Regions from separate parts of the Pseudomonas sp. 1928-m genome, predicted to be linked through region 3. Evidence: riboswitches for the same ligand, from Rfam matches in the RefSeq annotation. Region 3 holds a riboswitch; each other region holds the start of a gene.
What was found. Region 3 has a riboswitch for cobalamin ahead of cobW (cobalamin biosynthesis protein CobW). Riboswitches for the same ligand answer to the same signal wherever they lie in the genome.
Positions count from the first base shown of each region.

Region 1: linked by a shared signal. The riboswitch ahead of P3C18_RS11540 (TonB-dependent receptor) and the one ahead of cobW (cobalamin biosynthesis protein CobW) in region 3 are both predicted to bind cobalamin.
Region 2: linked by a shared signal. The riboswitch ahead of cobO (cob(I)yrinic acid a,c-diamide adenosyltransferase) and the one ahead of cobW (cobalamin biosynthesis protein CobW) in region 3 are both predicted to bind cobalamin.
Region 4: linked by a shared signal. The riboswitch ahead of P3C18_RS04900 (energy-coupling factor ABC transporter permease) and the one ahead of cobW (cobalamin biosynthesis protein CobW) in region 3 are both predicted to bind cobalamin.

Region 1 is NZ_JARIXO010000002.1:443,155-445,348, forward strand. It holds gene dxs (1-deoxy-D-xylulose-5-phosphate synthase) at 1-1,003, shown strand, start outside; cobalamin riboswitch at 1,070-1,285, shown strand; gene P3C18_RS11540 (TonB-dependent receptor) at 1,385-2,194, shown strand, end outside.
Region 2 is NZ_JARIXO010000004.1:63,277-65,470, forward strand. It holds gene P3C18_RS14155 (ankyrin repeat domain-containing protein) at 1-559, shown strand, start outside; cobalamin riboswitch at 653-875, shown strand; gene cobO (cob(I)yrinic acid a,c-diamide adenosyltransferase) at 985-1,596, shown strand; gene P3C18_RS14165 (cobyrinate a,c-diamide synthase) at 1,593-2,194, shown strand, end outside.
Region 3 is NZ_JARIXO010000001.1:248,262-250,455, forward strand. It holds gene cobM (precorrin-4 C(11)-methyltransferase) at 1-356, opposite strand, end outside; gene P3C18_RS01105 (cobalamin biosynthesis protein) at 353-796, opposite strand; cobalamin riboswitch at 884-1,120, shown strand; gene cobW (cobalamin biosynthesis protein CobW) at 1,220-2,194, shown strand, end outside.
Region 4 is NZ_JARIXO010000001.1:1,106,606-1,108,799, forward strand. It holds gene P3C18_RS04890 (acyl-CoA dehydrogenase family protein) at 1-721, shown strand, start outside; gene P3C18_RS04895 (PaaI family thioesterase) at 732-1,151, shown strand; cobalamin riboswitch at 1,185-1,390, shown strand; gene P3C18_RS04900 (energy-coupling factor ABC transporter permease) at 1,445-2,125, shown strand; gene P3C18_RS04905 (hypothetical protein) at 2,130-2,194, opposite strand, start outside.

The DNA.
Region 1 (2,194 bases), on a different contig from region 3:
CGAAGCCGACCCGATTGGCTATCACGCCATCACCAAGCTGGAGCCGATCAACGCGCCAGCCGCACCCAAGCAAGCCAGCGGCCCAAAATACTCCAGCGTATTTGGTCAATGGCTCTGCGATATGGCCGCGCAGGACCCACGCCTGGTCGGCATTACCCCGGCGATGAAAGAAGGCTCGGACCTGGTGGCGTTCAGTGAACGCTACCCCGAGCGCTATTTCGACGTGGCCATCGCCGAACAGCACGCCGTGACCCTCGCGGCCGGCATGGCCTGCGACGGTGCCAAGCCGGTGGTGGCGATCTATTCGACCTTTCTACAACGCGCCTATGACCAGCTGATTCATGACGTGGCCGTGCAGCACCTCGATGTGCTGTTCGCCATCGACCGCGCCGGCCTGGTCGGCGAAGACGGCCCGACCCACGCCGGCAGCTTCGATATTTCCTACCTGCGCTGCATCCCCGGCATGCTGGTGATGACCCCGAGCGATGAAAACGAGCTGCGCCGCATGCTCACCACCGGCCACCTGTTCAACGGCCCGGCGGCGGTGCGTTATCCGCGCGGCAGCGGCCCGAATGCCGCCATCGAAGCGGGCCTGGAGCCACTGGACATCGGCAAGGGCGTGGTTCGTCGCCAAGGCAGCAAAACGGCCCTGCTGGTATTCGGTGTGCAGCTCAGTGAAGCGCTCAAAGTTGGCGAAGCACTCGACGCCACGGTGGTCGATATGCGCTTTGTCAAACCACTGGACGAAGCCCTGGTGCGCCAGCTGGCCGCCAGCCACGAGCTGCTGGTGACCATCGAAGAGAACAGCGTAATGGGCGGAGCTGGCAGCGCGGTCAGCGAGTTCCTCGCCCACGCCAGCATCCTCAAGCCGGTGCTGCATCTGGGCCTGCCGGACTATTACGTCGAGCACGCCAAACCGGCGCAGATGCTCGCCGAATGTGGGCTGGATGGCGCAGGTATCGAAGCCGCCATCCGCGCGCGTCTCTCCAGCCTTTCTGCATGAATACCGCTCATCCAGAGCTGAGCCAGGCTTGCTTGTAATTCATTCAACCGCGCATTAAGGTGCGCGGCGTTTTACTTCCGCCAAGGTGCGCCCCTTCCATAGTGAAGCGGCGTTAAACGGGAAGCCGGTGCGTTCTTTACGAACCATCCCGGCGCTGCCCCCGCAACGGTAATCGACCGCAGAGCCGTTCTGCACGTCGCCTCAACGCCACTGGATTATCCCGGGAAGGCGAGGCGGCGCACGTCGAGAGCCCGGAGACCGGCCTTGCTGGATGTGACTGGTGTTGCGGAGGGCATCACCGTCAAGCTCAGGCTGCGCCCGCGCGCCCGTTCTTGCCCCTGCCCTTCTCAAAAGTCGTTCGACCTTTTGAGGATCTTCTCAGTGAATCTGTCCCGTCTTGCCCTCGCCGTGGCCCTTGCTCCCGGCCTTAGCCTGGCCAACGCCGCCATCGAGCTGCCGCCGCTGGTGATTACCCGCGCCACCCCACTGCAAACCCCGGCCCCGGCCAGCGTCCGGGTGATCGACCGCCAGCAGATCGAAGCCAGCGCCGCCAGTTCGCTGGTCGATGTATTGCGCGGCGAAGCCGGGCTGCAGGTGCGCGACGTGATCGGCGATGGCAGCCGCGCCACCTTCAGCCTGCGTGGCTTTGGCGAAAACGCGGTGAACAACACCCTGATTCTGGTCGATGGCCGCCGCCTCAATCAGCCGGCACTCGCCGGCGCGGATCTGAGCAGCGTGCCACTGAGCAATATCGAACGCATCGAGATTATCCGTGGTGCCGGCAGCGTGCTGTATGGCGACCAGGCGGTGGGTGGGGTGATCAATATCATCACTCGCCAACCCAGCGACAGTGAGGCCTATATCGAAACCACTCGTGGCAGCCATGACCTCGAAGCCTTTCGCGGCCATCTGGCGCAGTCCCTGGGAGGCGGCTTCTCCACCTTCCTCAGCGGCGAGTCGCGCACGGCCGACAACTACCGTGACCACAACAACGCCAGCTACAGCAACGCCTTCGCCCGCCTGCGCTATGACCACGATGGCGGCCATGCGCTCTACGAATACCAGACGGTGGACGACGAGCTGCTCTACCCCGGCAGCCTCAGCAGCGCCCAGCGCCGCGCCGACCGCAAGCAGAGCACCTCCAGCGACTGGTTCGACAGCAAGACCCAGCTGCACCGCCTCGCCCTGCAA
Region 2 (2,194 bases), on a different contig from region 3:
AGCTGAGCAAGTAGCTGCTGCATTGGATGAGGAACCGGCCGCCGAGGATATTGATCAAGCGTTGAAGCTGGCTCTTTCTCGTAATGCGCCATTAGCGATTATTCAGATGCTAGCCGAGCGTCTCGATAGTCTTGATCGTGGCGACGAGTCAGCACTGTTCTTTGCCCTGAGTAATCGTGACGCGTTGATCTATTTGTTGGATAAAGGAGCGTCGATTAATTATGCCAATGGCTTTGGTAAAACTGCTCTGTTCTATGCCATCGAGAATGCTCAGCCTGAAGTAGTCAGCTTGTTGCTTGAGCGTGGTGCTGATCCCAATCGCTCGTATAAAAGTATTGAGGAGATAGAGCGTGAGCCTTGTGTATATGACATAAAGCATGGCCTCCGCACTCCGTTGATGCATGCTGCCCAGCATGCAGATTTGGCCGTTATGGCACTGTTGATTGAGGCTGGCGCACGTCTACGGGATTTAGACTCCCTCGGTTGGAGTGCGCTGGATTATGCGGTAACCCATGAGCGGTCGGAGAATGCAAATTACTTGCGTAGCAAAGGGGGCTGAGTGTGTGAGTGCAACAGGGCAGTCAGCTCGCTTAGGTACTATTAAAGACTTTTCACTGCATCTCGGTTTGACGCTCCGGCACCAACTCTCTACCCTTCGCGCCTTGTAACAGGTGCCCCCGACGCTGTGCGTGCGCGGGGTGAAACTGGGAAGTCGGTGCGTTGTGCATTTACGCCAACTATTCCGACGCTGCCCCCGCAACGGTAAGTGAGTCAAACGCCGCTATTGCCACTGTGCTCAAGCATGGGAAGGCGCGGTATAGAACCGCAAGGTTCGCTCACAAGCCCGGAGACCGGCCTGTTGCAGTCCACGGCATCGCGGAGGGCGATGGCTGGCGTGTGGTTTGCCCTATGCGCAGGCCCGCGCTGTCCCTATCCCCGCGTGCTTTTTCCAGCCAGATCGCCCTGTGGCGGTGGAGCAGCGCGATGACTGAATCGATTGAACGTGACGCCCGGCACAAGGCGCGCATGGCCCGCAAGAAAGCCCTGATCGATGAAAAGATTGCCCAGGCCCAGGACGAGTACGGCCTGCTGCTGGTGCACAGCGGCAATGGCAAGGGCAAGAGCAGCAGCGCTTTTGGCATGGTCGCCCGCGCCCTGGGTCACGGCCTCAAGGTCGGCGTGGTGCAATTTATCAAGGGGGCGGCCAGCACCGGCGAAGAAACCTTCTTCCGCCGCTTTCCCGATGAAGTCAGCTACCACGTAATGGGCGAGGGCTTTACCTGGGAGACGCAGGATCGCCAGCGCGATATCGATAAGGCCCGCGAAGCCTGGGCGGTGGCGGCGCAGCTGCTGAATGACCCGGCCATCGGCCTGGTGGTGCTCGACGAGCTGAATATCGCCCTGAAATACGGCTATCTGGAACTCGACGCGGTGCTCGCCGACATCGAAGCGCGGCCGTTGCTGCAGCATGTGGTGGTAACCGGTCGCGGCGCGCTGCCGGGGATGATCGAGGCGGCGGATACCGTCACCGAGATGAGCCTGATCAAGCACGCGTTCAAGGCCGGGGTTAAGGCGCAGAAGGGGGTCGAGTTTTGACCAGCGCTCGTTCATGCCCGGCGTTATTGATCGCCGCACCGGCTTCCGGCCAAGGCAAGACTACGGTGACCGCCGCCTTGGCGCGTTTGCATGCGCGTCAGGGCAAGCGCGTGCGGGTGTTCAAGTGTGGCCCGGACTTTCTCGACCCGATGATCCTCGCCCGCGCCAGCGGCGCGCCGGTGTATCAACTCGACCTGTGGATGGTCGGCGCCGTGGAGAGCCGCAAGCTGCTCTGGGAAGCCGCAGGTGAAGCTGATCTGATTCTGATCGAAGGGGTGATGGGCTTGTTCGATGGCACGCCGTCTGCGGCCGACCTGGCGCGGCACTTTGGTGTGCCAGTGCTGGCGGTGATCGACGGCTCGGCCATGGCGCAGACCTTCGGTGCTATGGCCCATGGTCTGGCGACCTTTCAGCCTGATCTGCCGTTCTCCGGGGTGCTCGGCAACCGGGTTGGCAGCACGCGGCACGGCGAGATATTGCGCGACGCGCTGCCGGCCTCGATCCGCTGGTACGGCGCCTTGCCGCGCAGCGCCGAAGTCGGTTTGCCGAGTCGCCATCTGGGTCTGGTGCAGGCGGGTGAGCTGGTCGACCTGGATGC
Region 3 (2,194 bases):
AGCAGGGCAGCGCAGGCCGCAGTGGCGGTCACCCCGGGGATGATCTCGAAGGCAATGCCCAGCCGGCGTAGGTGGCGGATCTGCTCGCCAATCGCGCCGTACAGCGAGGGGTCGCCGGAGTGCACGCGGGCCACATCCTGGCCTTTGTCATCGGCTTGGCTAATCAGCTCGATGATTTCATCCAGATGCAGCTCGGCGGTGTTGATCACCTGCTCGGCGTTATGGCCTTCGAGCACTGCTGCTGGCACCAGCGAACCGGCATAGAGAATCACCGGGCAGCTGCGTAGCAGGCGCTGGCCTTTGACGGTGATCAGCTCGGGGTCGCCGGGGCCGGCGCCGATAAAGTAAACGGTCATGACAGATCCTTGGGTGCAATCGACGCCAGCGCACAGGTGGCGCTGGCGTTGCGGGTTTTCTCGCCGAGCAGACGGGCCGGTTGGCCGCTCAGGCGTTCCGCCAGGGCCAGGGCGCAGGGTTCGGCGACGGCAGGACTGCCGGTGGCGGTCAGGGTGAGCGACGAACCTTGCACTAGGAGCTGATAGGGCAGCAGTTCTTCCGCACTAAAACAGCTCAACCGCAAACCGAGGCGCTGAGCCAGTGCCAGCAGGCCCGGCTCGGCACGTTTATGCGCGATGCTGGCCAGCCCGGCCAGGTTATCCACAGTCAGGCCGTGCGCCTGCAGGCTGTGAACCAGCAATGTGGATAAATCTTCAACGCTGCAGCCGCTGCGGCAGCCAAGCCCGGCGACCACTTGAATAGTGGCCGCGGGACGAGTATCGGCAGGGCTGGGCATCATCTAAGAGCGCTCGGTGTGTGCAGCGGCGTAGCTCAACATGGCGGCCGGCAGTGGTCAACCGTGATTGACCGGCCGCCATGGCCTGCGTAGCCTTGTCGCGTTCGAGGTTCTTCGTGGGCATGCCCACGAAGCTAAGAGGGAACAAGGTTGATGCCTTGGCTGCCCCCGCAACTGTAAACGACTCGTACCCTTGCGTTGTTCTGCCGCCCAAGCGCTGCAGCACAACAGCCACTGCGTCAGCGCGGGAAGGCGAAGGGAGTAGCCGGTGTACCTACGCCAGCCCGGTCGTGAGCCAGGAGACCTGCCTCGTCACGTTTTCGACAACCGGGCGGGGTGATCCGGTGGTGTTGGCTGACGCCCCGTGGCTGTCATGTCTGTGCCGCCTCCTGCTCGTCTTTCTTTCGACGTCACGCAGGACTCGCCATGCAAACCCTCGCCAAACTTCCCGTCACCATCGTTACCGGCTTTCTCGGCGCCGGCAAAACCACTCTGCTGCGGCACATGCTCGGCCACGCCGACGGGCGGCGCATTGCGGTGATCGTCAACGAATTCGGCGAGCTGGGCATCGACGGCGAAATCCTCAAGCAGTGCTCCATTGGTTGCAGCGAAGAAGAAGCCAACGGGCGCATCTTCGAACTGGCCAACGGCTGCCTGTGCTGCACCGTGCAGGAAGAATTTTTCCCGGTGATGCGCGAGCTGGTGGCGCGTCGCGGTGAGCTGGATCATATCCTTATTGAAACCTCCGGCCTGGCACTGCCCAAGCCGCTGGTACAGGCCTTTAACTGGCCGGAAATCCGCAACTCCTGCACCGTGGATGCGGTGATCACCGTGGTCGACAGCCCGGCCGTGGCAGCCGGCACCTTCGCCGCCTTCCCCGATCAGGTTGATGCGCAGCGCAAGCTCGACCCGAATCTGGACCACGAATCGCCGTTGCACGAGCTGTTCGCCGACCAACTGGCCAGCGCCGACCTGGTGATCCTCAACAAGGCCGACCTGCTCGACGCCGCCGCCCTGGCTGCGGTGCGTGCGGAAGTGGCCGAGGAGCTGCCACCGGCGGTGAAAATCATCGAAGCCCATGGCGGCGAGCTGCCGCTGGACGTGCTGCTGGGCCTGAACTGCGAGACCGAGCTGCATATCGAGGGCCGAAAGACCCACCATGATCTGGAAGGCCATGAAGACCACGATCACGACGAGTTCGCCTCGTTCCACGTGGAACTGCCTGAAGCCGAGGAAGCCCGTCTGCTGCAAGCGCTGAAGGATGCGGTCAGCAAACACGGCATTCTGCGTATCAAGGGTTTTGCGGCGATTCCCGGCAAGCCGATGCGTCTGCTGCTGCAAGGCGTTGGCCAGCGTTTCGATAAACACTTCGACCGCGCCTGGCAGGCCGATGAGCCGCGC
Region 4 (2,194 bases), 860 kb from region 3:
CAGCGCGCTGATGCGTCAGGCCCTGACCCAGGCCGCACACCACTGCGCCCATCGCCAGGTTGGCGGCCGTGTACTGAGCGAGCAGCCGCTGATGCAGAACGTACTGGCCGATCTGGCTCTGGAAAGCGAAGCGGCGCTGGCGCTGACCATGCGCATGGGCAAAGCGCTGGACAATCCGCACATTGATCAGGAAGACAAGTTCGCCCGCTTGGTTACCGCCGTAGGCAAGTATTGGATCTGCAAACGCGCGCCGGCCATGATCAACGAGGCCGCCGAATGCATGGGTGGCGCCGGGTATGTCGAGGACACCATCCTCCCAAGGCTGTACCGCGAAGCACCGGTCAACTCGACCTGGGAAGGCTCGGGCAACGTGCAGTGCCTGGACGTGCTGCGCGCCCTGTCCAAGGAGCCGGGCGTGCTCGATGCGCTGTTCGCTGAGTTGGGCGATGGCCATGGTGATGCGCGGCTGAAATCCCATATCACGCAACTGCAGGCGGATTTTCGCGATACCGCAGATATTCAGTACCGCGCCCGTCAGCTGACTGAAGACGTAGCCCTAGCGCTGCAAGCCAAGCTGCTGTTGGAAGCCGGCAATGCGCCAGTGTCCGATGCCTTTATCGCCAGCCGTCTGGGCGGGCAGGGCGGTCGGGTCTACGGCACCTTGCCGCGTGGGCTGGATGTTGACGCGCTGGTGGCGCGCAGCACGCCGCATTTGATCTAAGGCGTCGAGCATGCACGCCAGTCTTTTTCAGCAGTTACAGGCCTGGCTGGCCGGTGATATCGGTGCGGACTACGGTATCTCTCAGCTGCAGGCCGCAGCCGGAGTGGCGAGCTTCAGCAGTCAGCCGCCGGCTGTGCACTTCAATCCGCTCGGCGGAGTGCACGGCGGCTACACCGCCACGCTGTTCGATGCGGCGCTGGGGCTGGCGGTGTATTCGCAGGCCAGCGCCGAAGAGGTCTATGTGACCGCCAGCCTGCAGGTAAATTACCTGCGCCCGATTGGTCTTGCGGCTTTGCCGCTCCGCACCGAAGCCCGTGTGCAGCAGCGCGAGGGGCGACAGGTCGCAGTGCAGGCCACGCTGCATGATGCTCAGGGGCAGCTGTGCGCCAATGCCAGTGGCGTCTTCACCTGCTTGCGTCATACGGCGTAAGGCGCCTGGCTCTGTCATTTCTCTTAGCCGCCGGGTAAGGTGGCCGCCGATGGTTCCGGTTCGCATTTATGCGACTGGATGAAAAGGGAACAGGGTGCGGCGCACGTCGCCAATGCCCTGGCTGCCCCCGCAACTGTAAACGGTGAATAACGCCCAGATGCCACTGACCGCAAGGTCGGGAAGGCGGGCGCAGTGTCAAGCCGTGAGCCAGGAGACCTGCCATCGAAGCCGGGCGCTTATGCCCAATCCCTCAATCCAGATCATCGCGCGGTGGGCGCGGTACAGGAATCTCTATGCACATCGAACCCGAAGTCGTTACTGGCGCCAAACTCTTTCTTAGTTATGCAACCGCCGCAGGTGCCTTTGGCCTCACGGCCAAGCTTGCCCTCGACAGCGTACGCAGCAACGGTGGCGCTGCCGCCCTGGCGCTGCGTAGCCTGCTGACCACTGCCCTGGTGTTCTGCTTCTTCGAGGTATTGCCGCATCACCCCGTGGGCGTCTCCGAGGTGCATCTGATTCTGGGCTCGACGCTGCTTCTGCTGTTCGGTGCCGGTGCCACGGCTATCGGTCTGGCGCTTGGCCTGTTGTTGCAGGGTTTGCTGTTTGCCCAGTTTGACCTGCCGCAGTACGGCATGAACGTCACCACGCTGCTGGTGCCGCTGTGGGCTATCAGCCTGCTGGCCAAGCGCATCATCGCGCCGGGCACCGCATACGTGGACCTCTCCTACAAGCAGGCGCTGGCGCTGTCGACGGCCTATCAGGGCGGTATCGTTGCCTGGGTCGGCTTCTGGGCGTTCTACGGCAACGGCTTTTCTGGCGAGAACCTGGCGGCGGTGGGCAGCTTCGGTTTGGCCTATATGAGCGTGATCCTGATTGAGCCACTGGTTGATCTGGGTGTGCTGGCCGCCGCCAAGGCGCTGTCGGCTTATAGCCGCGGGCCGTTGTTCAACGCGCGTCTGCACCAGCCGGCCTGATCACTTAGCGGCGACGCTGCCAGATCAGCTTGCCGGTATTGCTCTCAGTGACCAGGTACTGGTCACTGA